Regions from separate parts of the Arthrobacter sp. TE12231 genome, predicted to be linked through region 1. Evidence: riboswitches for the same ligand, from Rfam matches in the RefSeq annotation. Region 1 holds a riboswitch; each other region holds the start of a gene.
The links. Region 1 has a riboswitch for cyclic di-AMP ahead of ACVWYS_RS16130 (aggregation-promoting factor C-terminal-like domain-containing protein). Riboswitches for the same ligand answer to the same signal wherever they lie in the genome.
Positions count from the first base shown of each region.

Region 2: it holds a riboswitch for cyclic di-AMP, as region 1 does, so the genes downstream of both, ACVWYS_RS07525 (hypothetical protein) here and ACVWYS_RS16130 (aggregation-promoting factor C-terminal-like domain-containing protein) in region 1, are expected to answer to the same signal.
Region 3: it holds a riboswitch for cyclic di-AMP, as region 1 does, so the genes downstream of both, ACVWYS_RS15250 (NlpC/P60 family protein) here and ACVWYS_RS16130 (aggregation-promoting factor C-terminal-like domain-containing protein) in region 1, are expected to answer to the same signal.

Region 1 is NZ_JBSSFS010000001.1:3,609,896-3,619,815, forward strand. Features, by position in the region: gene ACVWYS_RS16115 (hypothetical protein) at 1-269, opposite strand, end outside; gene ACVWYS_RS16120 (response regulator transcription factor) at 520-1,260, shown strand; gene ACVWYS_RS16125 (HAMP domain-containing sensor histidine kinase) at 1,264-2,934, shown strand; cyclic di-AMP (ydaO/yuaA leader) riboswitch at 3,116-3,275, shown strand; gene ACVWYS_RS16130 (aggregation-promoting factor C-terminal-like domain-containing protein) at 3,275-4,075, shown strand; gene ACVWYS_RS16135 (hypothetical protein) at 4,257-4,718, shown strand; gene ACVWYS_RS16140 (glycosyltransferase) at 4,896-6,380, shown strand; gene ACVWYS_RS16145 (glycosyltransferase family 39 protein) at 6,381-8,468, shown strand; gene ACVWYS_RS16150 (ArnT family glycosyltransferase) at 8,475-9,920, shown strand, end outside.
Region 2 is NZ_JBSSFS010000001.1:1,653,001-1,662,920, reverse strand. Features, by position in the region: gene ACVWYS_RS07540 (VTT domain-containing protein) at 1-670, shown strand, start outside; gene ACVWYS_RS07535 (response regulator transcription factor) at 676-1,350, shown strand; gene ACVWYS_RS07530 (sensor histidine kinase) at 1,343-2,350, shown strand; gene ACVWYS_RS07525 (hypothetical protein) at 2,480-3,154, opposite strand; cyclic di-AMP (ydaO/yuaA leader) riboswitch at 3,159-3,357, opposite strand; gene ACVWYS_RS07520 (hypothetical protein) at 3,535-3,789, shown strand; gene ACVWYS_RS07515 (hypothetical protein) at 3,825-4,262, shown strand; gene ACVWYS_RS07510 (cation:proton antiporter) at 4,259-5,473, shown strand; gene ACVWYS_RS07505 (DNA alkylation repair protein) at 5,495-6,205, opposite strand; gene ACVWYS_RS07500 (DUF4430 domain-containing protein) at 6,320-6,946, shown strand; gene ACVWYS_RS07495 (glycoside hydrolase family 16 protein) at 7,156-8,319, shown strand; gene ACVWYS_RS07490 (aspartate/glutamate racemase family protein) at 8,336-8,989, opposite strand; gene ACVWYS_RS07485 (hypothetical protein) at 9,313-9,576, shown strand; gene ACVWYS_RS07480 (glycoside hydrolase family 16 protein) at 9,607-9,920, opposite strand, start outside.
Region 3 is NZ_JBSSFS010000001.1:3,404,849-3,414,768, reverse strand. Features, by position in the region: gene ACVWYS_RS15260 (metal-dependent transcriptional regulator) at 1-514, shown strand, start outside; cyclic di-AMP (ydaO/yuaA leader) riboswitch at 665-878, shown strand; gene ACVWYS_RS15255 (M23 family metallopeptidase) at 883-1,701, shown strand; cyclic di-AMP (ydaO/yuaA leader) riboswitch at 1,839-2,008, shown strand; gene ACVWYS_RS15250 (NlpC/P60 family protein) at 2,304-3,062, shown strand; gene ACVWYS_RS15245 (HNH endonuclease) at 3,284-3,784, shown strand; gene mobA (molybdenum cofactor guanylyltransferase) at 3,893-4,630, shown strand; gene ACVWYS_RS15235 (DUF6457 domain-containing protein) at 4,652-4,939, shown strand; gene ACVWYS_RS15230 (molybdopterin molybdotransferase MoeA) at 4,936-6,690, shown strand; gene fdhD (formate dehydrogenase accessory sulfurtransferase FdhD) at 6,820-7,692, shown strand; gene ACVWYS_RS15220 (alpha-mannosidase) at 7,810-9,920, shown strand, end outside.

The sequences.
Region 1 (9,920 bases):
CACCCGGCAGCTGGAGGGGACGGCAGTTCCTGACCGGGCATGCCCCAGACCGGGGCCGAGGCCGGAGCTGTCGAATCGGCGGAGGGCGCGCCCCAGCCGGGGGGAGTGCCGTCGCCGCGCTGACCGGCCTGGCTCTGCGAGGCGTCGTACGGCGGGGCGTCATGCTGCCAGGCGGCTTGAGGCCCGACTCCCTGAGGCGTCGTAACGGGCGCGGGTGCCGTGGGTTCAGGGACTGGGCCGGAACCGGCTCCGGGATGCTGACCGCTCATGGTGCTTCTCCTTCAGGATGCGGATCGATGTTCACTCCAGAGTGCTGAGCGATCCTGTGCCTGCGCTGTGCGGGCCGACAGCCGCGCCTGTGACCCTCCGGCGGACCAGACGGCCGGGCTGCTACCCACAGTTCTTCCGAAGCAGCCCGGACGGGGCCCGGAAAGGCGTTCAGCTCGCTAGGCTGGGATTCACAGGTGCCGCACAGGGTCCCCAAAGCCCCGCCTAACCGGCAGATCGGAGAGTTGTCCCATGGCCACTTCGCACTCCATGACCAACAACCTTCCCCAGCTCACGCATCCGGACGGCTCCCCCATCCGCGCGCTGGTGGTGGACGATGAGCCCAGCCTCTCCGAGCTCATGAGCATGGGCCTGCGGATGGCCGGCTGGTCCGTGGCCGTGGCGGCCGACGGGCCCAGCGCGGTCCCGCTTGCCAAGGAGTTCCGCCCCGACGTGCTGGTGCTGGATGTGATGCTTCCCGGGTTCGACGGCGTCGAGCTGCTCAGCCGGATCCGCGCGTTCGCGCCGGAGGTTCCAGCGTTGTTCCTCACCGCCAAGGACGCCGTCCAGGACCGCATCACCGGCCTGGCGGCCGGCGGCGATGACTACGTCACGAAGCCGTTCAGCATGGAAGAGGTCCTGCTGCGCCTGCATCGGCTGGTCCAGCGCTCCGGGGTGGCCGCCATGGACACCGCCGAACTCGTGGTGGGTGACCTTGTGCTCAATGTCGATACCCGTGAAGTCACCCGGGCCGGCGAGGAGCTGCATCTGACCGCTACGCAGTTCGAACTGCTGCGGTACCTCATGGAGAACCCCAAGCGGGTGATCAGCAAGGCCCAGATCCTGGACCGGGTCTGGGACTATGACTTCGGCGGCCAGGCGAACATCGTGGAACTCTACATCTCGTACCTCCGCAAGAAGGTGGACGCCAACCACGCGCCCATGATCCACACGGTGCGCGGCGCCGGCTACGTCCTGAAGCCGGCGGACTGATCCGTGCCCACCCTTTCCGGCGTCACCCGCGTCCCCGGGCGTGACTGGCGCAACCCGTCCACGTGGCATTTGCGCACCCGGCTGGTCCTCGTTGCCATGGGGCTGCTCGTGGCCATCTGCGGCGCTGTGGGATTGTTCAGCTACGCCTCCATGGACCTCTTCCTGACCCGGCAGCTCGATGACCAGCTCGGCGAAGCATCGCACCGCTCCAGCGAGTTCGGCCGGCCCGTGCCCGGCAGCTCGGGCGGCCGCCCCGACCCCCTCGAGGCCCGGGGGCAGGGCGTCGGAACGCTCAACGCCCGCTTGGCGGACGGCGAGGTCAGCAGCGCCGGATTCCTGGCCGGGGACGCCACCCGCAAGAGCCTCTCCCCCGACGACAACGCCGTCCTCCTCACCCTGGCCCCGAACGGTGTGCCGGTGGACCGGACGCTCTCGGCCGGCGCGTACCGGCTCATGGCCGTGCGTGCACCGTATGGCGACGTGATTGTCACCGGGCTCCCGCTGGCGGAAAAGCAGGACACCCTGGCGTCGCTGGTGTGGACCATGGTGGTCGTGTCCGCAGGCGGGCTGGTGCTGATCGGCCTCGCCGGCACGGCGGTCATCCGGCGGACCATGAAGCCGCTGGAGCAGCTTTCCGAGGTGGCCACCAAGGTCTCCCGCCTGCCGCTCGACGCCGGCGAGGTGGCGCTCGGGGTGCGTGTCCCGGCGTCGGCCGCCCACCCCGGCACCGAAGTGGGCAGCGTGGGCTACGCGCTGAACCAGATGCTGGACAACGTCTCCAACGCCCTTGAGGCGCGGCAGGAGAGCGAAATGAAGGTGCGGCAGTTCGTCGCCGATGCCTCGCACGAACTCCGCACTCCGCTCACGGCCATCCGCGGTTACACGGAGCTGATGCGGATGACCGAGCACTTCACGCCCGACGGCGAGAAATCCCTGGCCCGCGTCCAAAGCCAGTCCGAGCGGATGACCACCCTGGTGGAGGACCTGCTGCTGCTGGCGCGCCTGGACGAGGGGCAGCCGCTCAAGGTCGCCGACGTCGACCTCACCCAACTGGCCGTCGAGACCGTGAGCGATGAGAAGGTCATGGCCCCGGACCGGATCTGGCAGCTGGAACTGCCGGATGAGCCGGTGGTGGTGCGCGGCGATGCGGCCCAACTCCACCAGGTCCTCGCCAATCTCCTGTCCAATGCGCGCAAGCACACGGCACCGGGGACCAAGGTGGTCACGGGCGTCATGCGTTCGGCGGACGGCAGCGCCGTGGTCACTGTGACGGACAACGGCAGCGGCATCGCCCCCGAATTCGTCGGCCGGGTCTTCGCCCGCTTCGCGCGGGCTGACGCGTCGCGCACCAATCCGGCAGCCAGCTCCGCAGGCAGCCCTGCGGCAGCGACGGCGGGGGCCCGGTCCGGGTCCGGGTCCGCTGCCCGCGGCGCTTCCGGCTCTTCTACCGGTCCTCTTCCCGGCTCTGCTTCCGGCAGGTCCGGGGGTGCAGCCGGCAGCAACGGGAGCGGATATGCCACCGCGGGCGCACCGACGTCCGAGGGCACCAGCGGGCTGGGCTTGTCCATTGTCCAGTCGATCGTGGAGGCCCACGGGGGGACCGTCCAGGTCACGTCCCGACCGGGCCGGACGGAGTTCGCTGTACGGCTCCCGGCCGTACCGCCGTCGGCGTAACCGGCGCCGGGGCTACAGGGTCGGCTACCGGCACCCGCGCGGGGAATCTCGCGCAACGCGACACGCCGCCCCTGTGACCGCCGTTACCCAAATGTGACTTAAGCCCAGGAGTCCTGTACCGTTTTTCGAGTGCGGCCTCCATTTGTGCCGCATATCCGGATGGACGCCAAACTCTGCCGCTTCCCGGATTCCGCTGGACCAGGCAGAGGCGGGGGACCCAGAGTTCCCGGGCATTCTGCACACATGCGCCCTTGGGGTGAAGCCGACACGTGATATTCCGTGCGGCCGGATGACCTCATCCGAACCCGACAGCTAACTCCGCAGGCGTTGAGAGGCCATCATGACTGAATTCCAGGTACAAACGCGCCCTGACGGCGTTTCACATTCCCGCGCCGGCAAGTCGCGCCACCGTGCCGCACCGGCCCCGCAGGCGTCCGCCCTGTCGCGACTGGCCACCGGGCTCGGCATCACCGGACGCCGCGCCGCCGTCGTCACCGCCGCCTGCGCAGTACTCGTGGCAGGCGGCGCCGCCGCCAGCCAGGCCGCAGAGCCCGGCAGCTACGGGGCGACTGTTGCGAGCTCCCAAACGGCCACCACGGCCGATCCCCTGGCCAAGCTGAACTTTGAACGGGTCCAGGTCGCCGCGCCGGCAGCTGCAGCACCCAGCGGCGCGGTACCTCAGATCTCGGAGGTCAAGCCGGCCGAAGCACCGGCACCCGCTGCCGCAGCAGCCCCGGCCGCGCCGGCCCCGGCGGCAGCACCGGCGCCCGCTCCCGCAGCAGCCCCCGTTCCCGCAGCGGCTCCCGCGCCGGCACCGGCGCCGGTCGCCATCGACGACCCCGCCGGGGCACAGGCCTACGCCGCGGCCCAGCTGGGCAGCTATGGCTGGGCACCCGGCCAGATGCAGTGCCTGCAGAAGCTCTGGACCAAGGAATCGGACTGGAAGACGACGGCCACGAACGCCAGCAGCGGCGCCTACGGTGTGGTCCAGTCCCTGCCCGCCTCGAAGATGGCGAGCGCCGGCGCGGACTACATGACCAACTACCGGACCCAGATCAACTGGGGCCTGAACTACGTCAAGTCGCGCTACGGCTCCCCCTGCGGCGCCCTGAACTTCCACCTGTCCCACAACTGGTACTAAGCCGGCACCAGCCAGCAGCGCCCATGAGGCCCCGGATCCATCGTGATCCGGGGCCTTCGCGTATTTCGGAGAACAAGGTTTTCTCAAGGTCGGGGCGGGAGGCTTGGGCACCGCTGCCTCCATTCACCAAGTACGCGGGGTGCCCGCTCCAGGGCACGGAATCAAATTTCAGGGGCACAACATGAAAAAATGGGCTATTCCGGCGGTCCTCGCGGCCGCACTCTTTGTCGGCGCCGGACCGGCCGGGGCGGTGCCGTCGGGACCTCCGCAACCCGCCGATCCAGCCACGTTCACATTGGATAATTGTGGCTTTCCGGTCACGGCGCAGCTCACCGGCAAGTTCAAGAACATCGCGACGCCTGCCGGCACTGTCATCAGTACGTCGCCAGGACTGAAAATCACGCTGACGGCCAACGGCAAGACCCTCAACTACGTGATCACCGGTACCAGCCGCTACACATTCCTCAGCGACAGCGTTGAGGTAGTCTCCACGGGCAGGAATCTACTGCTGCTCCCCTCCCCGGACGGCCTGTACCTGACCACCGGCAACGTCAACTACGCCCTCAACCTGGACAACTCGGAGCTGAGGAGGTTCAGCGGACCGGGCACTGCAGCGAACGTTTGTCCTCTGCTGGCTCCCTGACGGACTAACCGGGGGCAGTGCACCACCACCGCGTTGTGGGCACCGCCCCCGGTTATCTGTCCGGAGCTCCGGCAGCACGGGCAATGCAGACGACTCCGTGCGTCGCCGGCGGACTTCCACAGCCCCCGCACAGCTTGACCCTAAAGCCCTCATATGGACCGCCGGGACAGTTGAGCCATGACGTTCACAGACCAGGCCTCAGGAACCCTGCCACACTCCACGGCGACGCCGGCCGGTCCGGCAGCACCCGCCGCACTTTCCGGGCTCGCCGTGGCCGACGCGGCCGCCCAGGCCCGGTTCGGCGGGCCGCTCACCGGCCCGGGCGGCCGGCGCTCAGCTATTGACACGCGCACCAGCGAGCCGCTGCTGGACGTCACCATCCCGGTCTTCAACGAGGAGCGGGACCTCGAGGCGTGCCTGCGCCGGCTCCACGCCTATCTTCTGGGCTCCTTCCCGCACTCCTTCCGGATCACGGTGGCGGACAATGCCAGCACCGACGGAACACTCAAGACGGCGGAACGCGTAGCCCGTGAGCTCCGCGAGGTGAACGTAGTCCATATGGCCGAAAAAGGCCGCGGAAATGCGCTGCGCAAGGTCTGGCTTGCCTCGCCGTCGCCGGTCCTGGCATACATGGACGTGGACCTTTCCACCGATCTGGCGGCGCTCGGCCCCCTCCTTGCCCCGCTCATTTCGGGGCACTCCGACCTCGCGATCGGGACCCGGCTGACCCGCAACTCGCGGGTGGTCCGCGGGCCGAAGCGGGAATTCATCTCGCGCAGCTACAACTTCCTGCTTCAGTCCTTCATGGGCGCCCACTTCAGCGACGCCCAGTGCGGCTTCAAGGCGATCCGGGCGGATGTGGCCCGGCAACTGCTCCCGCACACTTTGGACAACGCCTGGTTCTTCGACACGGAGCTGCTGGTCCTGGCCGAAAAGTGCGGCCTGCGCGTCCACGAGGTCCCGGTGGACTGGACCGATGACCCGGATTCCAGCGTGGACATCGTCCAGACCGCCATCGCGGACCTGCGCGGCATGGCACGGTTGAGCCGGGACCTGGTCTCGGGCCGGATCCCGGTTCCCGAGCTGCGCGCCGCCCTCGCCCGCGGACCGCTTCCTGCTTCCTCGCGGGCCCAGGAACAAAGTCCCGGCGGAAGCCTCTTTGGACAGCTCGTCCGCTTCGGCAGCATCGGGGTGGCCTCCACTCTGGCATACCTGGTGATTTTCCTGCTCTGCCGCGGGATCATGGACCCGCAACTGGCAAATTTCCTCGCGCTGCTCACTACCGCCGTGGCCAATACCGCGGCCAACCGGCGTTTCACGTTCGGCATCCAGGGCAGCAGCCAGGCGGCACGCCACCACTTCGAGGGCCTGCTGGTCTTCGGGATCGGCCTGGCCCTGACCTCGGGCGCCCTCGCCGTGGTTCACAACGCGTCAGGAGGGGCACCGGACCGCTGGCTTGAACTGGTCACGGTCACGGCCGCCAACCTCGCCGCCACGGCCGTCAAATTCCTGCTCTTCCGTCTGGTGGTGTTCCGTCACCGGCCCGCCACCGCAGTTCCCGGCCGCACCGGCACTCCTGCCGTGCCCGCCACCACCACAGGCACTGCTCCGGCGCCAGCTGCCACCGATGCTTCCCTTCCCCGCACAGAAACGGCCCAGTAAATGACGTCAACCATCAGCCCCACCGCCGGAGCCCAGGCGGGCTCCCCCGCCGGCACGCCGGCAGTCCAGGATTCCCCTGCCTCGGCACCCGAGGCAGGCGGGACGGCGCCACAGCCGCCCGCATCCCGCCCGCCCGCATCCCGGAACCGCCGGGAACACCTGATGTTCGGACCGCAGCCCCGCTGGGTGCGGCCCTCGGCAGCTCTGCTCCTGGCCATCACCGCCGTGTTGTACCTCTGGAACCTGGAAGCCACCGGCTACGCCAATTCCTTCTACGCCGCGGCGATCCAGGCCGGGACCAAGGACTGGACCGCGCTGCTCTTCGGCTCCCTCGACGCCGGGAACGCCATCACTGTGGACAAGCCGCCGGCCGCCCTGTGGATCCCGGCCCTCGCCGGGCGGATCTTCGGCTTCTCGGCACTGAGCATGCTCATTCCGCAGGCACTGATGGGAGTGGCCGCCGTCGGGCTTCTCTACCTGACCGTCAAGCGGGTGGCCGGGCCGGCCGCGGGCCTGATGGCCGGCGGCGCCTTGGCGCTGACCCCTGTGGCCGCCCTCATGTTCCGGTTCAACAACCCGGACGCCATGCTCACCCTGTGCCTGGTGCTGGCCGCCTACCTCACCACCCGCGCCATCGAGAAGGCCGGCTGGAAATGGCTCGCCGCAGCCGGCGCGGTGATCGGCCTGGCGTTCCTGTCCAAGATGCTGCAGGGCTTCCTGATTGTGCCGGGACTGGCTCTGGCCTACCTGTGGGCGGCGCCCACCACCCTGGGCCGCCGGCTCCTGCACCTGCTGGCCGCAGCCGCGGGGATCGCCGTCGTGGCCGGAAGCTACATTGTCCTGTTCCAACTGACCCCGGCCTCGGCCCGGCCGTACATGGCAGGTTCGGAGACCAACAGCTTCCTGGAACTCACGTTCGGGTACAACGGCCTGGGCCGGATCACCGGGTCCGGCGGAGGCATGCCCGGCGGGGGCAACATGAGCGGCAACGCCGGAGGCCCGGGCGGCAACGGTAACGTCGGATTCGGTGGCGCGGCTGGGATCGCCCGGATGTTCGGGACCAGTTTCGGCGGCGAGGTGTCCTGGCTCCTGCCGGCGGCCCTGATCCTGCTGGCTGCGGGGCTGTGGTTCACCCGGCGCGAGACCCGGACCTCAAGGACCCGTGCGGCGCTCCTGCTGTGGGGCGGCTGGCTGGTGGTGACGGCCGGGATCTTCAGCTTCATGAGCGGCACCGTGCACCCGTACTACGCCGTGGCGCTGGCCCCCGCGGTCGCAGCCCTGGCGGGCATCGGCCCCGTGGAACTGTGGCGGGGCCGGGCCTACTGGCCCGCACGGATTGTCCTGGCCGTGACGGTACTGGCCACCGCGGTCTGGTCCGCCGTGCTCCTTGGCCGCGACCCGTCCTGGCTTCCCGGGCTCCGGGTGATCGTCGTGGTCCTGGGCGTCCTGGCGGCTGCGGCGTTGCTCCTGCGGGTGGACAGCCTCGCGGGGCTTCCGGCCCGGTTCCGCAAGGCCGCCACGGCCGGCGTCGTGGTTCTCTCCCTGCTCGCCGGCGGACTCGGCAGCACCGCATGGACGCTGGCAACGGTGGCCCAGCCGCACTCCGGTTCGATTCCCACGTCCGGGCCCACCGCGTCCGCGATGGGCGGCGGCTTCGGGACGGCAGGCAGGGCATTCGGCGACCGCGCGAACGCCGACACCAGCGGCGCGCCGGGGGCGCTCGGCGGACCCGGCGAGGAAACGGCCTCGGCCGAGCTGACGACCCTGCTGAAGTCATCCGGTGCCAAGTGGTCCGCGATTGTCTCCGGCGCCACCCAGGCCGCGAGCCTGGAACTCGCCACGGGCACCAGCGTGATCGCGCTGGGTGGCTGGAACGGCGGAGACCCCTACCCGACGCTCGCGCAGTTCCAGGCGATGGTTGACCGCGGCGAGATCGGCTACTTCATTTCCGGCGGCATGGGCGGCATGGGCGGCATGGGCGGCATGGGCGGGGGCCGCGGCGGCAACTCCGAGGTCGCCGCGTGGGTCGAGGCCAACTTCCAGGCCCAGACCGTGGGCAACGCCACCGTCTACAAGCTCGGGGCATAGGGCGCCATGACTGACACCCTGAACCCCAGGACAGGCCCTACGCCGGCCCGCGCGCCGGGACAGGCGGGCCCGCAAGCCCCGAACCTCCCGCAGGTCCCGCCGCACCAGCAGCTCCCGAAGTCCCCGGCACCCCGGGCGGCCGGCGCTGCACGCCGCGGCCCCGGAGCCTGGCGGCCGCGGCTGGAACTGGCGGCCCTGCTGGTGGCCACGGCCGTGCTGGACCTGTGGAACCTGGGCGCCTCCGGCTGGGCCAACGCTTTTTACTCCGCCGCGGCCCAGGCCGGGTCGCAGGACTGGACGGCCTGGTTCTTTGGCTCTTCCGACGCCGCCAACGCCATCACCGTGGACAAGCCGCCGGCGTCGCTGTGGGTAATGGGGCTCTCGGTGCGGCTCTTCGGGCTCAGCTCGTGGAGCATCCTCGTGCCGCAGGCACTCATGGGGGTGGGCACGGTCTGGCTCGTGTACCTGGCCGTGCGCCGGGCCGCGGCCCCCGCCACAGCCAATCCGCGATTGGCCCACCGGGCAGGGCTCCTTGCCGGTGCGGTCATGGCGCTGACCCCCGTGGCGGTGCTGATGTTCCGCTTCAACAACCCCGATGCCCTGCTGGTGCTCCTGATGACCGCGGCCGCCTACGCCGTGCTGCGCTCCGTCCAGGATGCGCGCCTGCGCTGGCTCCTGTTTGCGGGGGTCCTTCTGGGCTTCGGATTCCTCACCAAGCAGCTGCAGGTGCTGCTGGTTGTGCCCGGCTTCGCCCTCGCCTACCTGCTCGCGGCGCCGGCCGGGCTGGGCAGGCGCACCGTTCACCTGCTCGGTGCGGGTGTGGCGATGGCCGCCGCGGCCGGGTGGTGGCTGGCCGCCGTCGAGCTCATTCCGGCGGCGGACCGCCCCTACATCGGCGGGTCGCAGAACAACTCGATCCTGGAACTGACCCTCGGCTACAACGGCCTGGGACGGCTAAGCGGCGATGAAACCGGGAGCGTGGGCGGCAGCAACGGCTGGGGCACGCCGGGGCTCTTCCGGCTTTTCAACAGTGAATTTGGCGGCCAGATCGCCTGGCTGCTGCCCTCGGTGCTGCTGCTCGGGGCGGGACTGCTGTGGCTGGGGCGCCGGGCGCCGCGCACCGACGCCGTGCGGGCCTCGGTGATCATCTGGGGTTCCTGGGTGGCGGTCACCGGCCTGACGTTCAGTTTCATGGCCGGGATCATCCACCCGTATTACATGGTGGCGCTGGCCCCCGGGATCGCCGGGCTCGCCGGGCTCGGCGGCGTCCTGCTGTGGCAGCGGCGGGACCAGCCCGTGGCGGCGGCGGTGCTCGCCGCGGCGATCGTGGCGGCCGGGGCCATGGCCTCGGAGCTGCTGGGCCGCGCGGCGACGTTCCTGCCATGGCTGCGCTGGGTGGCGCTCCTGGGCGCGCTCGCCGCGGCCTGCCTGGTGCTGGCCGCCGCCGCCCCG
Region 2 (9,920 bases), 2.0 Mb from region 1:
GCTGGATCCGGCAAGCCTGCTCGCCGGTCTGGGCCCGGGAGCCCTGGGCGTCATCGCGCTCATGGTCTTCATCGAGTCCGGCGTGCTCTTTCCCTTCCTGCCCGGAGACTCGCTGCTCTTCACCGCCGGGCTCCTGCACCAGCAGCTGCACCTGACGCTGCCGGTGCTGATCGGCGTCGTCACCGCGGCCGCCGTCGTCGGGGACCAGGTGGGGTACATGCTGGGCCGCACTTTCGGCCGGCGATGGTTCAAGGACGATGCCCGGATCCTGAAGACGGCCCACCTGACCACCACGGAAGACTTCTTCCGGCGGCACGGCGGCGCCGCCGTCGTGCTCGCGCGCTTCGTCCCCATGGTCAGGACTTTCGCGCCGCTCAGTGCCGGGATCGCACGCTATGAGTACAAATCCTTCGTCCTCTGGAACATCACCGGCGCGGCGGCGTGGGCAATCTCCGTGACGATGCTGGGTACCTGGCTGGGACACTTTGACATCGTCGCCAAAAACATCGACGTCATCGCCGTGGGCATGGTCCTGCTCTCCGTCGTCCCGGGTATCGTGCAGTTCCTCAGGCGCCGCCGCACCAGCCGGCGCGCGGGGGTAACTGCCGGCGACACGGAGGCGGAAACCGGGGAGGGACTGCCGGCCCGGGAATTGGTCACGGAAGAATAGCTGACATGACAACCGCTGACCGGCCGTCCCTGCTGCTCGTCGAGGATGACGCCGCCCTGGGACCGCTCATCGCCGAGCTTCTGGACACGGATTACCACGTCCGGCTGGTCACCAACGGTCGTGACGGCCTGCACGCGGGGCTGACCGAGGCCTGGGACGTCATGGTGATCGACCGCGGTCTGCCCGTGATGGACGGCATCGCCCTCATCGGGGCCTTGCGGTCCAAAGGAATCGGCACGCCCATCCTGATCCTGACCGCGCTGGGCGACGCAGAGGAGAAAGTCAGGGGTCTGGACGCCGGCGCCAACGACTACGTGACCAAACCGTTCGACGCCGGCGAACTGGCGGCACGACTGCGCGCACTGACGCGCACCTATGCCGCAGTGCCGGCACCGCTGAGCATCGGGGACTGGGAACTTGACCCGGCGCAGCGCTCGATCCGCTCGGTCTACGGGCACACGGTGTCGCTGACCGCAAAGGAAGGGCAGCTGCTGGCAGCCCTGGCCGCGGAACCTGACCGGGTCTTCACCCGGGACGAACTCCTCTCAGCGCACTTCCATGCCTCCGACCAGCCGGGGGTGATCGATACCTATGTCCACCACTTGCGCCGGAAGATCTCCAAGGCCGTCATCCGCACCGTGCACGGCGTCGGCTACCAGATCGGCGATGCCCATGAGTAACGGCGGGGGCGCCGGCGAAACCCCGGACCACTCCACCCTGCGCAAGGCCTCCCTCAAAGTCGCCTTGCGGATCAGCGCCGCCTGCGCGGTCATGGTCCTCGGACTCCTCGCCGCCACGGCGCTGTACCTCGTCAACCAGCTGGCCCATCCTGAAGTTCCGCGTTCGGCATCGGCCGGGGCGGCCTACGCCTACCTGGATTCCCGGGACGTGCTCGAAGCCATGCTCATCGCCGGGGTCGCGGGAATCGTGCTGGCAGGCATCGTCGGATGGCTCAGCGCGCGCAGCGCCATCCGCCCCCTCGGCGACGCCTTGGCCCGGCAGCGGCGCTTCGTCCAGGACGCCAGCCATGAACTGCGCACTCCCTTGACCATCCTGGACACCAGGATCCAGCTTGCCCAGCGCAACACCGAGCCCGGCTCCAAACAGGCCCAGGACCTGGCCCGGATCCGGGAGGACGCGGCGACGCTGACCGGGATCGTCAACGAACTGCTCCTCGCGGCCACCACCGACGCCCCTGACCGCTCGGCAGCGCCTGCCGACCTCGCCGACACCGCCTCCGGCGTCGCCGAAAGCCTTCGGCTGGTCGCGGAGCAACGGGACGTGCGCCTGGACTTCTTCGCCGTTGCCCGGCCGCTGGCCAGGATCGACGCCAACGCCTTGCGCCGCGCCGTCCTGGCCCTGGCGGACAACGCCCTCTCCCACACCCCGCCGGGCGGCCGTGTGACCATCACGACGGCGATCGAGCAGAACCGCGCGGTCATCACCGTGGCGGACACAGGGACCGGGATCACCGGAGTGGACCAGGCCCGGATCTTTGACCGCTTCGTGCGGACCGCCAGCACCGGCGGAACACAGGGACAACGGAGCTTTGGCATCGGCTTGGCCCTGGTCCGGGAGATCGCCGTGGCTGCCGGAGGCGCCGTCGAGGTTGCCTCCACCGGCGACGCCGGCACGGTCATGAAGATGACGCTTCCGCTCGCCGCGGGCAAAAATGACTGAGAGACCGGGGGAATCCGTGAGAATCCGGACAAGGGAAAGACCGGCGATCGCTTGCCCCCAAGGGAAAATCGATCGCCGGTCTTTCCGGATTGGGTGGCCCCGGGAGGGGCCGTCTGGCCCGTGCGGGGTTTAGGCGCGGACGAAGGTCACGCCGCCGGTCGCGGTGAGCCAGGACAGCGGGTGCACGATCGTCTGGTTGGCGCCGTTCATGCCGCCGCTGATCACCTGGCCGTTGCCGGCGTAGATGCCGACGTGGCCGGACTGGACCACCATGTCACCGGGCTGCGGGGCCGCCACAACGGTTCCGAGGCCGAGGAAGGCCCGGGGCCCGATGTCGCCGACGGGCTTACCGGCCGCGCCAAGGGCCTTTTCCACCATCGCGGTGCAGTCCTGGGTGATGCCCAGCTGGCTGTATGCGGCAGAAAGCATGATGGCGTTGCGGCCACCGGCGGGCGCCGCGGCCGGGGCGGCCGCCGGAGCTGCCTGCACCTGTACGGACGGCGCCGCGGCCGCCTTGGGTGCTGCTGCCGGCGCTGCTGCGGGAGCAGCGGCAACGGGCTTGGGCTGTTCGATGACCGGCGCGGCGACAGAGCTTACTGCGGGGCGGTCGAAGCTGATCTTGACGCTTGAATCGGCGCTGACGGGCGCGCTGAGAAGTCCCTTGACGTCCGCGGCGGAGGCCGGGGCGGAGTCCCGCTGCACGGGTGCCGGGGCTGCGTTGGCGGCCATTCCGCTGGTAAGAACCAGGCCGGATGCGGCGGCGAGGACGGCGGCATGGCGCGCAAAAGTATTGATTGAAGACATGGATGTAGCCTCTCCCAATGCCTGCGAGGTGAGCTGTCGGATTCGGATGGGAGTCACCCGGCCGCACTCCGGGGCCCGTCGTTGCGGGCACTGTGCGGCTTCACCCCAAGGCCTGCGTATCAGCAGGCCAAAAGTGGTTTCCCCGTCTCTGCCGGTCGTTGGTGCGAGTTACCCCCGGGCCGCGGCAGAGTTAGGCAATCGGCTGGGGAGCGCCCGTATCGGAGACAACAGGCACTTATCCACCGTAGCGCGAACCGCAGGCGAAAGTCACATTCAGGTAACGGCCGCCACAGTGCGGTCCGGCAGTTGCCCATAGGGCGGTGCAGCTTTTCGACCATAAGATGATGCCATCAGCACCACCTTGGAAGCGGAGGCCCGAAATGAACAGCCACTGTATCGCCATCTGCCAGTTGAGCAACCAGCCCCAGGAGGATTTCGACGTCAATACCGAACTGCTGATCCTCGACGGCCCGGACGTCCATGTGTCCACATGGGATGCGGAGCCACGGGACGGCGGCTTCGACGAACACGTCCTGAACGACCGGGTGGACGCCCTCGGGTTTATGGTTGTCAACGACTGGGCATTCCTGGACGGCAAGGCCTACGCGGTGGTGGAACGGCGGTCAGGAACGTAGGCGCGCTGCCCCCTCCACGGGACTAGTCTCATTCCATGACAAAGGATTCGGACAAGGGCCATGAGGGCGACCAGGTGTTGTGGCGCGGGGAGCCCGAGGAACACGACTATCCGGCCGCCGGTCGTTATCTCTCGCTGCTCACCGATGACGCACGGGCCGCCGTCATCGTGGAGTCGTTGCGCCTGGCGCCCGTAACCCACCACGTGGCCAAAGACATCCTGCGGGCCTCAGGCCTGCCGCTCCTGACCCGGGACAACCCCCATGTGGCCTCCGACCTGGCCAAGATTGCCGACGGCCGCCCGCTCTCCCCCGTCCTCCTGGTCCGCGGGGACCTCGACGCCGGAGTCGCGGCCCAGATTGCCGACGGCTATCACCGGGTCTGCGCCTCCTACCTCACGGACGAGAACACCGACATTCCGGTGAAGCTTGTTGCCCCGATTGGCCCGGGGCCGTCCCGCAGTCTCGAGCCATGACCTTCCTGACCCTGGCGCTGATCGCCGTCGTCGCCCTGGCTGGTCCCCTGCTCGCGCTGCCGGTGCACTGGCGGCTGCCGGTGGTACTGGGCGAACTGCTGGCCGGGATCGCGATCGGACGGACGGGCCTGGGCCTGGTGAACCCGGCAGATCCGACGTTCAGCTTCCTGGCCAACATCGGGTTTGCACTGATGATGTTCGTGGCCGGAACCCATGTTCCCGTGCGGGATCCCCAAATCCGCTCCGCCCTCGGCAAAGGCACCCGCCGCGCCGTGGCGGCCGCCGCGGCGGCAGTGGTCGTCGGAACCGGCATCGGCCTGCTCTTCGGGACTGGACATGCTCCCCTCTACGTCGTGCTGCTGGCGTCCTCGTCGGCCGCGCTGGTCCTCCCGATCGTCGATTCTCTGCGCCTCGGCGGACCCGACGTCGTTTCCATGACCGCACAGGTGGCGATCGCTGACATAGCCTGCATTGTGGCGTTGCCGCTCCTGGTGGATCCGCCGCACGCGGGCCGGGCGGCCCTGACCGTGCTCACGGTGGCGGGCTGCGCTGTGGCGCTCTTTTTTATACTCCGCTGGCTGGAGAGCACGGGAATCCGCGGCCACGTGCACCGGCTCTCGGAGAACCGCAAGTTTGCCCTGGAGCTGAGGATCCAGTTGGCGGTGCTGTTTGCCCTGGCCGGTGTCGCGACTTTCGGCAACGTGTCCGTGATGATGGCGGGCTTTTCCTTCGGCCTGGTGGTGGCGGCCGTCGGCGAACCGAGGCGGCTGGCCCGGCAACTTTTTGCCCTCAGCGACGGCTTCCTGGGCCCGCTGTTCTTCGTCTGGCTGGGCGCATCCCTCACGCTCAAGGACCTGGCCGGGCATCCGGACATGATTGCGCTCGGTCTGGCACTGGGAGCCGGAACATTGCTGGCGCACGCCGGTTTGGCGTTCCTGGGGCTCCCCCTGCCGCTCGGCGTGTTGTCGGCGGCCCAGCTCGGCGTGCCGGTGGCAGCTGCGAGCATCGGCACGCAGCTTGACGTCCTGTTCCCCGGCGAGGCAGCAGCCCTGCTGATGGGTGCGTTGATCACCATCGCCGCGAGCGCAGTGGCCGGGTCACGGGCGGCCAGGAGGTTCGCGTTGCCCGCGAAGGCCGGCGGCGGCTCAAGCGAAGCCGGCAGCACCGCCGACCAATCTGATCCAGGCGATCCAAACGCTCCGAAGCACTGAACAAGATCGAGTAAGGGAACGTCACCTTCCGACGGGCGTGAACTGTAGCTCGGGTCTCCTCTTGGCCATTTCCGCCAGGACCCGCGTTACGGCGTCCCGCACCGCCGCGGCGTCGTCGGCTGTGGCGCCGTCGGCCTCCGTGTCGGCGTCGAACGTCAAACCCGCCGCGTCCTCGCCGAGCACCGCCCGCGCGTGGCGGACGAACCTGTCCCAATCCCCGGCGCCGGCGCGCAACGCCATCAGCGGCGAAAGAAGCGCGGCCCGGCGCAGCCAGGGATCGGGCTCGCGCACCCACCGGTCCAGCACGCTGTCGGCCCGCACCCTGCCCAGGACGTCCAGACCGTCCACGAGCGGCCCGACGACGTCGACGGCGAGCGGATCCACGAGGTCCGGCAGCCGAGCCTCCCGGATGAAGCCCTCCAGCCGGGTGAGATCCGAGTTGGTCAACAGCTTCACGTTGTCCTGCAGCAGCACGACTGCTGCGAGGCGGCGCTCGAAGACCGGCACCGCCCAGAGTTCAGAACTCAGTGCCGTGATCTCATCATGCGCGAGTCCGGAATACCGGCGGCCGGCATCCCGGACGGTCCCGCGCACGGCACCCACGGAGGCGCCGTAGAAACCGAGGCCACCGCCCCCCGGATTCTTTCCCAGCCCGTACCGCAGCGCCTCCGCACGGCTCCAGGAACCTTCCCGCTGCAGCGCGAGGTCAATGAAATCGCCAGCATCACTCACAGGTCCATTCTTTCCCCTCGGCGCGCGGGCGGGAAAACGCGTAATCGTGCCCCGCCGGCTGCGCCTACCTAGACTGATTGGGACAAGTTTCCGATTGAAAGCGGTTCTCCAGCCATGCACACCACCACCAGGCACCCCAAGCTGGCACTTGCCGTCGCACTTTCCGCCGTGACGTTGGGGGTGGCGTCGTGTGCTGCTTCCGGGCCGTCCCCCGAGGTGCCTGCCACGTCGGCGGCGCCGACGACCTCCACAGCCTCCGCCGCCGATTTTGGCCTCGACATCGCAGGGGCTCCCGGACGGATCGCCCAGGCCGGTCTCTCGGTGCTGACAGCCGAGGGGAACGTGGACCACTACCATGCGCATCTGGACGTGCTGAAGGACGGCAAGGCCGTAGCTGTGCCGGCCAACATCGGCATCACGGCCGGCCCGGACAACAGGGCCAACGGCATCTCCGCGCTGCACACCCACGACACCACCGGCGTGGTGCACATCGAGTCCCCCACTGCCGGCCAGGTCTTCACCCTCGGGCAGCTCTTCACGGAATGGGGCGTCCTCGGAGGCAGCGGCGCCCCGGGCACCGGGGCGGGATCGCTGGACGGGTGGACCCTCTACGTGAACGGCCAGAAGTACGACGCCGGCATCCGGGACCTCCCGTTGAAGGCACACGACGAAATCGTCCTGAGCTACGGCACTCCCCCGGCAAAGATCCCGGCCGCCTACGATTTTCCGTCTGGAGAATGAGGGGGCGCCGGGCCGCCGCATCCGATCAAGCCGCCCGACTCCGGCACTTGCGGCGACAAGCGCAGGTTTGCGGGCCAAGGTAACGATCCAGTAACGTAGGCGACTGGCCGCGAAGGCCTGGCCCGAACGCAGGGCCCCGGACTGCCCCTTGCCGGGCCCGGTTGCGCCGTTCGGCGTCTGCTCGCCCGTGCCCTTGCGGCAGGGGCCGGATGAAGCTTCCCGCACTGGCCGCCGCCCTGGCAGCGACGGTTGTGTGCGCCAGTCACCAAGCCCGGAGGGGTCCGTTGTTCACGAAATCACCGTCCAAAGATGCACCGTCCAAAGAAGCACAGTTCAAGACGACACACTTCAACAAAATCGCCATTGCGCTGACCATGGGCGCACTGTCCCTGACCGGGTGCGGCGCTGCTCCCACGGCAGGAGCCGCAGCCCTTTCCCCGGCCAGCGAGGCCTCACATCCCGCCGTGGCGTCGACGCCGTCGGCGGCCGCAGCGAGTAAGGCGCCGGCCACCGGGTCTGCGCTGAAGCCGGTCGGCGGGTCGGCCACTACAGCGGCAGATCCCGGAATCGTGGCGGCGCCGGCAGTCCCTGCCACACCCGCAGCCGCACCGGTCGATCCGGGCGCAGGGGGTGCCGCTCCGGCGGCAGCCGCCACGGGTTCGACGTCGGTCACGCCGGCCGCCGCGCCCGTTTCCGCCCAAGCCGCCGTCGCCGCCACCGGCGACGGTTCGCAGGCCGCCACGACCCGGGGCTGGGGTGCGGTTGTCGCGGGCGACGAGTTCTCCAACACGGGCGCCCCGGACTCCACCAAGTGGAGCGTCTTCAACGGAACCGGACATGCCGGAAAGGGCCTGCGCAGCCCGCAGGCGTGGTCAGTTGCCAACGGCGTGGCCACAGTCAGCGGTAACTCGGCCGGCACCACGGGCGGCATGTCGGCCAAATTTGCGCAGCAAAAGTACGGCAAGTGGGAGACCCGCATGCGGACCAACGCCCGGGACCCGAAGTACCATCCTGTGCTGATCCTGTGGCCGAACAACAACACCTCCCCCAACTGCGCCGAGATCGACTACGCCGAGGGCAGCACCAACACCGCCCAGATCAAGTTCTTCCTGCACTATGCCTGCAGCGGCTCGAACTTCCAGACCACGGCGGCCACGACCATCGACACCACCCAGTGGCACAACTATGCCGTCGAGTGGACTCCTGGCGGCATCACCGGCTACATCGACGGCGTGAAGACCTTCTCCGACACGAACCCGGCGCACCTGCCCTCCGTGGGCATGCACCAGACGCTGCAGTTGGACTGGTTCCCTGACGGATCAGCCACCAAGCCTTCACAGATGCAGGTCGACTGGGTCCGCGTCTACAAGTAGGCCTCGGTCGCCGGCTTCAAACCTTCTGGACTTCGCGGGCAAACACCGCTGAGACGAGCATGGAGCCGGCCGCCGTCACGGCGTCGATAACCGGCACCCCGAGCCGGCGGCGGAGCACGTCCGCCATGCCGATGCTGCTCAGGCCCGTGCTCGCTTGGACAATGACGTCGGCGCCGGCATCAACCAGCATGTGGGCCGCGGCGAGGGCATCGAAAATCCCGGCGGGCATCAGGAACGCATCGGGCGTTTCGCGCCGCCCTTCGCCGTCAATGAGCAGCATGCGGTCGCCCAGCGACTCCGCGATCGGGCCCGGCACATGGGCGCCCAGTCCCAGGACCCCGATCCTTCCGCCGAACGTCAGCGCGGCGGCCGCGGCTGCGGCTCCCGCCCCGATGACCGGGATATCCACGGCTGCCCGGGTTGCGGCCAGCCCCGGGTCCGACGTGCAACTGATAATCAGGGCGTCGGCCTCCCCGGCCATTTCCTGCGCCAACTGGACCACCTTGGGAGCCGCAGACTCGAGCGACGCCTGATCGTAGACGCCGGACGGCTGGTCCGGAATACAGCGGGAGGTGACGGTGAATCCGAATGCTTCCTGCAGGAGTTTGCCGTGGGCGTGGAGCAGGCGGCGGTCCGACGTCGTCATTACCCGGATCAGTCCAACACGCATGACGCACTACCTTTCCGAACGGATACCTTGCTGCGAGGCTACCCGGCGAGTATTTCCATGTGTTTTCGGGGAGATGACCAATGCACGCGGTGCCGGGAATTTTGGAGGTGGCGATCGCGGATGCGGGGCCGCTCAAGGCCTCGACGCCGTAACTTGTGCATCAGCTTGGCAAAAACTTCGCTAGCACTGGGCAAGCGCGTCCGGCGCCGTTGTATGGTGTGTCTCGGTGGTCCGCCTTCGGATCCGGGTCCCATACCCGGGATGGGGGGAAGTCGGAACACCGGTTCCGGGCTCAGCCGGAACGTTGACCAAAGGAATAGCCCATGTCGGTGGAGCCGTCGTCCACTCCAGGACTCCAGGAAGACCAGGATCGCGATGACCTGGCATTCGGCGCAGAGCATGCCTCAGGTGCGGCCGGAATCCGACATCAGGCCGCCAGAATCATCGAAGCCGTGCTCGCCGACACCGCGCCGGAGCACGACCGGGCCCGGGAACTGCTCCGCCGGCAACTTGACGCCCATCCCGGACACCCGGAACGGGCGTTGGTGGAACACCTTGCCGCCTTGAAGGCTGCCGTCGGAGAGTAAGCGCGGCTTCACCGGCTCACGTACGGGACCTCACTTGTAGACGCGGATCCAGTCGACCTGCATCTGGCTCGGATGGGTGGGATTCCCGTTAGGGAACCAGTCAAGCTGCACGGATTGGTGCATCCCCACGGTGGGCTGATGCGCCGGGTTCGTGTCGCTGAACCACAGCAGCCCATCGAGGTATCCGGTGATCCCGGCGGGAGTCCACTCCACGGCATAGTTGTGCCACTGGGTCGTGTCCATCGTCCGTGCGGCCCGGGTCTGGAAGTTCGGGCCGCTGCACGCGTGGTGCAGGTTGAACTTGATCTTGGTGGTGTCCGCGGTGCCTTCCGCATAGTCAACTT
Region 3 (9,920 bases), 210 kb from region 1:
CCTTGAACTGACCGAAACTGGACGGAAACGCGCCGTCGGCGTCATGCGCAAGCACCGCCTCGCGGAACGCCTGCTCGCCGACGTGATCGGGCTCGACTGGGCCTACGTCCACGAGGAAGCGTGCCGCTGGGAGCACGTCATGAGTGAGCGCGTCGAGCGCAGGATCTTCGAGATGCTCGACCACCCGACCGTTTCGCCCTACGGGAACCCGATTCCGGGGCTCGCGGAACTTGGCGGCGCACCCTCGGGGGCCCACGCGGACGGGGTCGTGAACCTGCTGGAGGCCATGGCCGGCTACGGTGCGGATTCGCGGATCACGGTCAACCGGCTCGCGGAGCCCATCCAGGTGGAACCGGAGCTTCTGGCCCAGCTCGATGAGGGCGGAATCCGCCCCGGTGCGCTCGTCTCGCTGGAGCGGGTGGGGGAGTACATCTCGGTCCGGGTCCCGGATATCGAGGGCGCCTTGGAGCTGCCGCCAGAGGTTGCCGCGCATGTCTTTGTAACAGTCGCCTGACCAGCCAAAACGTCACCGTCATGGGACGACCCATGAGTTCTGCACAAACGCGATCACGGATTTATCACCGAGCGGCTTAATCACCTATAGTTAGTGCCCTGTACCGATACCAAAGCGTTACCTGATCCGAAGCCGAGCCCTGCCAGCGGATCAGTCGCAGAACCACCTCCTGGCAGGGGCGGGGGAACCACTATCGGCTGCTTCTTCGGCAGCCTTGGGGTGAAGTCCGTCAGCGGCAAGCAGCTTCCATCGAACGATCCCCTAAGGACGCCTCGGTGACCGGGTGCTTGCAACGGCGGACCGGGTCTTTGATCTCTCTGACCCGAATCCGACAGCTAACTTCGCAGGCTCTCAGAGAGGAACCGTTCTTGACCACCCAGACCGCCAGGGGCCGTCGCCGCGCGACCGGTCCCGCTCCGGAGCCGCGCCCGGTCGTCGCGCATACGGCCGAACGCCCGCGTGACGCACACCGCGACGAGCGCCGCAGCCGCCGCAGCCCGTTCCGTCAGGTAACGGACTTTGCCGCCGCCAGCGGCGTGGGGCAGAAGGCCGGAATCGCGCTGGCCGCCACCGGTCTGGTCCTCACGGTGACGGTCCCCGTCACGAGTCCCGTCATGGCCTCGAACACCGACGGATCCGCAGTCTCGGCCGCAGTACAGCCGGACGTCACGGCTGCCGCCGCCGCAAAGCTTGATTTCAGCCGGACGGCCATCGCCACCAAAGGCGACCCGGACGGGAAGCTCAAGCAACTGCTGAGCGCCCAGTCCGTCGGCAGCATTACCCGCGCGGCTTCAGCCGGCACGCTGGGTCCGCCGCTGGACCAGCTGATCACGGCATCGCCCTTCGGCTACCGTGTCAGCCCCATCACGGGCGGCCCGGGGGAGTTTCACCGCGGCCAGGATTTCGCCGCCCAGTGCGGCACGCCGGTCCACGCCGCCGCCAGCGGCACCGTGACCTTCAACGGATGGCACCCCTACGGCGGCGGCAACCGTGTGGTCATTGACCACGGCAACGGTCTGGAGACCACGTACAACCACCTGTCCTCGTCCTCGGTGAAGGTCGGCCAGAAGGTCTCCCGCGGCGATATCGTCGCGCTGAGCGGGACCACCGGCGCCTCCACGGGCTGCCACCTCCACTTTGAAGTGATGGTCAACGGCGACGTTGTTGACCCCCTCGGCTGGCTCTAATAAAGACGATGGAGAGCTCTCAAATTCCCGTGACACGCCGTGATCTGAATGTGACATTGAGTCCGGAGTCCTGTAGGGTTTGAAGCACGCCAACTTTTCCGAAGTTGGCGCTCTTGAGTGGATTGCCTAGCTCTGCCACCGCTCAAGGTCCGTTCGCATTACATCGTCTGGCAGGGGCGGGGGAACCAATTTTGGCCTTCGAAAGAAGGCCTAGGGGTTAAGTCGCAACGCTTCCCAGGAAGCAGCGCGGCCGGGTGACTCCCATCCGAATCCGACAGCTCACCTCGTAGGCATTGGGAGAGGCTACTTTCGTGTCTTCACGCCACAATGCTGCGCGTATGCGCACTGGCGCGGCTCTTTTGAGCCCGCTGACTTCCACATCACGTGCCGCCCTTGCCGGCGCCCGGATGGGATCACGTTCCGCTGGCTCATTCTCTACCGAGTCCGGACAGCATGCAGTTTCCGCTTTTGGCGCGTCTTCGCAGTACACCCTTCGCTAAGTAACCCATTTCGGGGCGATCCGGCGTACCCCCAAGATGCCGGAGCGTCCTCAGTCCGCGCCCAAAAACGCGCGGTCCAAGGATCACGAAAGAGAGAACTTAATGACTACTCGTGCAACCGTTGCACGGCACCGCGCCGAGGTCACCAAGACCAACTCGCTGGCTGTTATTGCCAAGGCAGTCGGCGACAACGCCGGCGGCATGGGCCGTCAGGCCGCGGTCATCGCCGCAGCTTCCGGTCTGGTTCTGACCAGCGGAATCGCAGCCAACGCTGCTGAGACCAATGTTCAGCGCGAATCCACCTCCGCTTCCGCATTGGAAGTCCAGTCGTCGGCTCCGGCCACGATTTCGGCTGCTTCCACCATCGCGATCTCCTACGAGAAGCCCGCCGTGACCACGTCGCCGGCTCCCGTCGTCGAGGCTCCCAAGCCCGTCGTGCAGGTCCAGACCGCCGCAGCTACCCAGGCCGGCGGCGCCCAGGCCGGCGTCAACGGCGGCGCAGCTGCCCTGGCCCCCGCCGGAATCGGAAGCGGCGCCGGTGCAACCATCGCTGCCGCTGCCTACGCACAGCTCGGCGTGGCGCAGGACTGCACCGCCCTTGCCACCAACGCCCTGGCCGCGGCCGGTATCCACTACCACGGCTGGCCGGCAGGTTACCTGTCCCTCGGCCGCACCGTGAGCGCCGCCGAAGCTCGTCCGGGCGACCTCGCCTACTACCAGAACGGTGGCGTGGGCATGGCCCACATCGCTGTCTACGTCGGCAACGGCATGGCAGTCCACGGCGGCTGGAACGGCGGCACCACCGCTCTCTACAGCGTGAACGTCGGTTCCGGCCCGGTCTTCATCCGCGTCGGCGGCTAGGCACAAGCCCCCGCACTTTCAAAGACCCCCGCCTCTTGAGGCGGGGGTCTTTCGTGTTACCGGGATATGAATTTTCCGCGCAGGAGGCCGCGCCGCCGAAAAAACATTCGGTGATCTGGCAGTTGAGTGTTTACTCTTGTCTTGTCGATCCATAGCCCGACCATGCACAGGGCAGCCGGCCCTCGTGCCCCTGGCGGGTGCGGCCGTGAAGAGGTATGCGGATGCGCACTCTCGTTCTGAATGCTGGATATGAACCGCTGGCGGTCATCACCTTCCGCCGGGCGCTCGTCCTTGTCCTGACCGGAAAGGCCAGCGTGGTGGCTGAAGGGGACGACCCCGTTGTCGGCCCGCAGGACATTCTCGGCCGCCCGTCCGTGATCCTCCTGAACCGCTACATCCGGCCGCGGTACAACACGATGACGGCGGTCAGCCGCCGCGGCGTGCTCCGCCGCGATGCCCACCACTGCGCGTACTGCGGCAAGGCAGCCCACACGATCGATCACGTCCAGCCCAAGTCCCGGGGCGGTGCTGATTCTTGGGAGAACCTCGTGGCCGCCTGCCTGCGCTGCAACAATGCCAAGGGCGACCACACGCCGGCAGAGATGGGCTGGAAGCTCGGATTTGTCCCGGGTCCCCCGAAGGGCACCATCTGGCAGATCAAGGAACTCGAGAAGCCGACCCCCGCGTGGGATCCGTTCCTGCTACCGGAATCGGCCGCCTGACCCATCGCTTGAACCGCTGCCCCGGCTGCTGCATTACGGCGGCCCCGGCCAGGACCCGGCCGTGGCGCCTGAGCCTCCGGGCAGCCCGCGCCGCGCTAGGCTGATCCGGTGGAGTTCGATGCCATCATTCTCGCCGGCGGAAGGTCGGCCCGCCTGGGCGGTGTGCCCAAGTCGCGGCTGACTTACGACGGCGCCACCCTGCTTGAGCGGTCGCTGCGCGCCGCGGGCGGGGCCCGCCGCGTCGTCGTCGTCGGTCCTGACCCCGGGGACCTGCCCGCCGGGACCCTGAACTGCCGGGAAGACCCGCCGTTCGCGGGCCCGGCCGCCGCGATCGCCGCGGGACTGAACGCGCTGGCCGCCGGGCACGCCGGCCGTTCCGACGCCGGCGCTCCCGCGCCGTTCACCCTTGTCCTGGCCTGTGACATGCCGCGCTCTGCCGTGGCGGTCCGTGCCCTGGCCGGGACGCTGGCGGAGATGCTGGCGGAGGCAGTGATTGAAACGGTGACCGAGAACCTGGCAGAGGCCGGGGACGCGGCGCCAGCCGCTGACCAGCCGGGGGAGACGGGCGACGGCGTCATGGCCGTGTCGGCCGACGGCCGGAAGCAGCCGCTCGTTGGGTTTTATGGCACAGCTGCGCTACAACGAAGTGCCGCGGACGCCGCGCGTGCGGGCAGCCTGGAAAACGCGTCCGTCTTCGCCCTTCTTGCTAGGCTGGACGTGCGGGAAGTTCGCGTTCCCCCCGGTTCCACGGATGACGTTGACACCTGGGATGACGCTTCCGCACTAGGGGTATCCGGCAGGACTTCAGACCCCGGTCCGGGTTCCGGGCCGGAACTCCGCAGCTGAACTCGACCATGGAGGCAAACGGTGAAAAGCCAGGATGAAACGCTTGAAGACTGGTGCCGTGCCCTGCTCCAGGCCCTGGAGTTGGAAGGCGTTGAGATTGACGTGAACGAGGTCCTTGCCCTGGCAGGCGTAGCCGCCCACTCGGTGGTGCGACCGGCGGCGCCGCTGACCACGTTCATCGCAGGCTTTGCAGCAGGCCTGGCCTCCGGCTCCGGGAAGGCCTCGGACGCCTCATCCATGCAGGCCGCCATGGCCGTAGCCCGCCGGCTCGCCACAGACTATGCAGCCGCCGAAGCTTCCGGGGCATGACGCCTGCGGCTCCAGACGGCAGCGGACCCACCAGCGTCCCCCGCGGGAATAACGTCGACGGCGGCGCCGGGGACAGCGGCGCCGGGGACAGCTTTGAGGACGGACTGGAGGCCGTCCCCGGCGACCCCCAAGCCGGCGCCCTGGACGCTCACACACCAGACTCTGCCGGGCCGGGCATTGCCGGTCACGATGCCGCCGACCAGGACGCCGCCGGCCAGGACAGTGCCGACAAGGACGCCGCCGACCAGGACGCCGCCGGCCAGGACAGTGCCGACAAGGACGCCGCCGACCAGGACAGTGCCGACGTCCAGCACCGGCATCTAGCCCACACGTGGCAGGAGGCCCGGCAGCTCGCCTTCGACTGTGCCACTCCCATCCCCGCAGCCCCCGTCCCGCTCCGCCAGGCACTGGGCCGGACCCTGGCAGCGGACGTGGTTGCCCTGCAGGACATGCCGCACTACGCCTCCTCCGCCATGGACGGCTGGGCCGTCAACGGCAGCGGTCCGTGGATTCTGGCCGAGCCCAACCAGCGGCTGGCGCCGCACCAAGCCAGCCGGATTGCCACCGGCGGCCTCATCCCCGCCGGGGCCAAGGCCGTGCTGCGCAGTGAAAGCGGCGTCATCGGCACCGACGAGGACGGACTGCCCGTCCTGAAGCTCGGCGGCAGCGCGAAGCCGGGGGATCCGCGCAACGGTGACCACATCAGGAAAGCCGGCGAAGAGGCGGCCGCCGGAGATGTTCTGATCAAACGCGGCGCCGTCCTGAACCCGGCTCACCTGGCCCTCGCCGCGCTGGCCGGTAACGACACCCTGCCCGTGCTCGGCAAGGCCCTCGTCCGCCTCGTCCTCACCGGCTCCGAGGTGGTGACGTCCGGATTACCGGCGCCCGGGCAAGTTCGGGATACGTTCGGTCCTCAACTGGCGGCAGTAGTGGGGATGCTCGGCGGCATCTGTACCGAAGAGGTGAAAATCGGCGATACCTACGCCGAATGGCTCGCCGCGCTTGAGGACGGGGAGCCCGTCCCCGCGGGCGGCGGCCAGCCAAGCGGCCAGTCGAGCGGCCAGCCAAGCAGCCAGTCAAGCAGCGCGTCAGACATCCCGTTCCGCGACGCGTCCGGCGGCAGGTCCGCTGCTCCGGCTGCCGATCCTGCCGCCGAAAGCCTGCCCGCCGACGTCGTCATCACCACCGGCGGCACCGGCCGTTCCGCAACGGACCATCTCCGGCGCTCGGTGGACGAGCTCGGCGGCCGCCTGCTGATCGACGGGATCGCCATGCGGCCCGGCCACCCTGCCGTGCTCGCCGAGCTGCCCGACGGCAGGTACATCCTCGGCCTGCCGGGGAACCCGCTCGCGGCCATGATGGCTCTGTCCACCATCGGAGCCCCGCTCCTCGCGGCCCTGGGCCACTGCTCCATTCCGCCGCTCAGCGAGGTCCCCTGCGGTTCGACGATTGACGCCGATCCCGGCCGGACTCGGCTCATGCCCTTTCGGCTGTTGTACGGCATGGCGTCCCCGGCGCGGCACACGGGCCCGGGCATGATGCGGGGCCTCGCCGCGGCCGACGGCGTACTGGTGGTCCCGCCCCACGGCGTCCAGTTGGGGGAACTGGTGCCCGCGTTCGCGCTTCCATGGGGCACACCGCTCCCGGACGCCGCGGCGGCCTCCGGGACACCCAAGCCGGCGGTGAAGCGGACGGCCAGGAAAACCTCGGCCAGCGACGGGCCGGTGGACTGGAGCGCCCTTCTGGGCTGAATATCGACGGCCCGGCACCCTGCTCCCGCCCCCGGCCTCTGCCGCGCTGGCTTCAGGGTCGGGCGCTTGCAATGATGGAAACAACGTAACGTCCAAAAAATCACACACCATGTTGCTTAGGAGTATCGGATGGGCCGCGTGACACAGCGCCGCAAGGTGCACAAGATTGTCCTCGACGGTTCCCCGCAGGCCCTCGAATTCCCCGTCCGCCACCGGGAAGACGTCCTCGCCGTCGAGGAACCGCTGGAGATCCGGATCGGAAGCATGTCCTTCTCCGTCACCATGCGGACGCCGGGCAACGATTTCGACCTCGTCGCAGGGTTCCTGGTCTCGGAGGGGGTCATCTGGACCCCCGAGCAGCTGGTCTCGCTCAGGTTCTGCGCGGGCGAAAACGCCGACGGTGTCCAGACCTTCAACGTTGTGGAGGCCCAGCTCCGGCCCGACGTCGTCCGGCCCGAGACGGGGCGCAATGTCTTCACGTCCAGTTCCTGCGGCATCTGCGGGACCGACTCGATCGACGCCGTGCGCAAGTCCTCCCACTACAGCCCGGCCGAGGACCCGCTGACCATTCCCGTGGAGACGCTGGCGGCCCTCCCGCAGGCCCTACGGTCCGCCCAGGACGTCTTTGACGTGACCGGCGGGGTGCATGCCGCCGGACTCTTCAGGATTTCCGACGACGGCTCGGCGGACCTGCTGTGCCTCCGGGAAGATGTCGGACGGCACAACGCGGTGGACAAGGTGGTCGGCTGGGCGCTCCGAGAGGGCCTGCTGCCGCTCCGGGGGACCGTGCTGCAGGTCTCCGGCAGGGCCTCATTCGAGCTCGTCCAGAAGGCATCCCTCGCCGGAATCCCGGTCCTCGCAGCCGTCAGCGCACCCTCCAGCCTGGCCGTCGAGCTGGCCGAGGCCAGCGGGATGACGCTGGCCGGGTTTAGCCGCCAGACCAGCCTGAACATCTACGCCGGCCAGCACAGGGTGGCGGTGCCGGCACCCGCAGCCGGCTAGCGTGACCGGCTGACGGCGGCACTTGGCCAAAAGGTTCCCCGCGACGTAAGTTTTATCCATTGACTGGAGTCAAACGGGCCCGCCAGCGCTGACCCGCCCGCGCTGAAGAGGATCACATTGCACGACGACCGCCGTCTTACGGAAGTCCGGCTGGACCGCTTTCTGCGTGACCGCATCGCTCCCGCGGTCTACCCCCGCACCCTGCCCCTGAGGCTGAGCAGCTGGGACGCACCGGACGAGCCCGTGCCGGCGCTGGAGGCCCTGCGGCACGAGTTCACGCCGCAGGAACACGGCGCGGCCTGGGGCCGGCCGTGGAGCACCAAGTGGCTCCGGCTGCAGGGCGAGGTGCCGGAATCCTGGGGAACGGCGGACGGCACGTCGGTGGAAATCCTCGTGGACCTGGGGTTCGGCGGCGACCTCCCGGGCTTCCAGTGCGAAGGCATCGCCTGGCGGTCCGACGGGACCATCATCAAGGCGATTTCCCCGCGCAACCAGTACATCCCGCTCAAGCTCCTGGGCGGCGGCATGGCCGTTGACTTCTACGTCGAAGCCGCGGCCAACCCGGACCTGTCCCAGAACTGGACCTTCGCCGCCACGCCCTACGGCGACAAGGCGACGTCCGGCAGCGAGCCGAAATACCGACTCGGCAGGATCGCCATCGCCGAGCTCAACCGGACGGTCTGGGAGCTGCAACAGGACATCCTCACGCTGAGCGGACTCATGCACGAGCTCCCGACCGAGCTGCCCCGCCGCCACGAGATCCTGCGGGCACTCGAACGCATGCTGGACATCATGGACCCTGAGGACGTGGCCGGTACCGCGGAGGCCGGCCGGGCCGCGCTCGCCGGCGTCCTGTCCCGGCCGGCCTACGCCTCCGCGCACCAGCTCGTGGCCACGGGGCACGCCCATATCGACTCGGCCTGGCTGTGGCCCGTGCGGGAGACCATCCGCAAGTGCGCCCGGACGTTTTCCAACGTCGTCGCGCTGATGGACGAGGACCCAGGTTTCATCTTCTCCTGCTCCTCAGCCCAGCAGCTTGCATGGATGAAGGAGTACTATCCGGAGCTTTTCGGCCGCATCGTGGACAAAGTCCGGGCCGGCCAGTTCGTTCCCGTCGGCGGGATGTGGGTCGAGTCTGACTCCAATATGCCCGGCGGGGAGGCCATGGCACGGCAGTTCCTCGAGGGCAAGAACTTCTTCCTGGCCGAGTTCGGCGTGGACTGCCAGGAAGCGTGGCTCCCGGACACGTTCGGGTACTCCGCGGCGCTGCCGCAGATCATCAAGGCCGCAGGCAGCCGCTGGTTCCTGACCCAGAAGATCTCGTGGAACCAGGTCAACAGGATGCCGCATCACACGTTCAACTGGGAGGGCATCGACGGCACCCGGGTGTTTACGCATTTCCCGCCGGTGGACAGCTACAACTCCGATCTCAGCGCCAGGGACCTGGCACACGCGGAGCGCAACTACCGGGACCACGGACGCGGAACCACCTCACTGGTTCCGTTCGGCTACGGCGACGGCGGCGGGGGACCCACGCGCGAAATGCTGGCCGCGGCGCAGCGCACGGCGGACCTGGAAGGATCCCCCAAGGTGCGGATCGGCTCGGCAGCCAGCTTCTTCACGCATGCCCAGGCCGAGTATGAGCCCCTGCCGGTCTGGGTGGGCGAGATGTACCTGGAACTCCACCGCGGCACCTACACCAGCCAGGCCAAGACGAAACGGGGGAACAGGCGCAGCGAGCACCTGCTCCGGGAGGCCGAACTCTGGAGTGCCACCGCGGCAGTGCGTGCGGGGCACAGCTACCCGGCCGCGGAGCTCAAGCGGCTGTGGCGGCTGGTCCTGCTGCAGCAGTTTCACGACATCCTGCCCGGCAGTTCCATCGCGTGGGTCCACCAGGACGCCGAACGCAACTACGCCGCCGTCGAACGCGGTCTTGAAGCCATCATCACCGAGGCCGCGGGTGCGGCGCTTGGCACCGGCAACCGGGAATTCCTCCTCAATGCCGCCCCGCACGAGCGCCAGGGAGTGCCGGCCCTGGCCGCTGCCGAGCCGGTTCCGTCCGGGCAACCGGTGGCCGTCACGGAAACGAACGGCGGCTACATCCTGGACAACGGCCTCATCCGGGCCGTGGTGGACGCCAACGGACTGCTCGCCTCGCTGATGGACTATGCCACCGGGCGGGAGGCGATTGCTCCCGGGGAGTCCGGCAACCTCCTGGAGCTGCACCG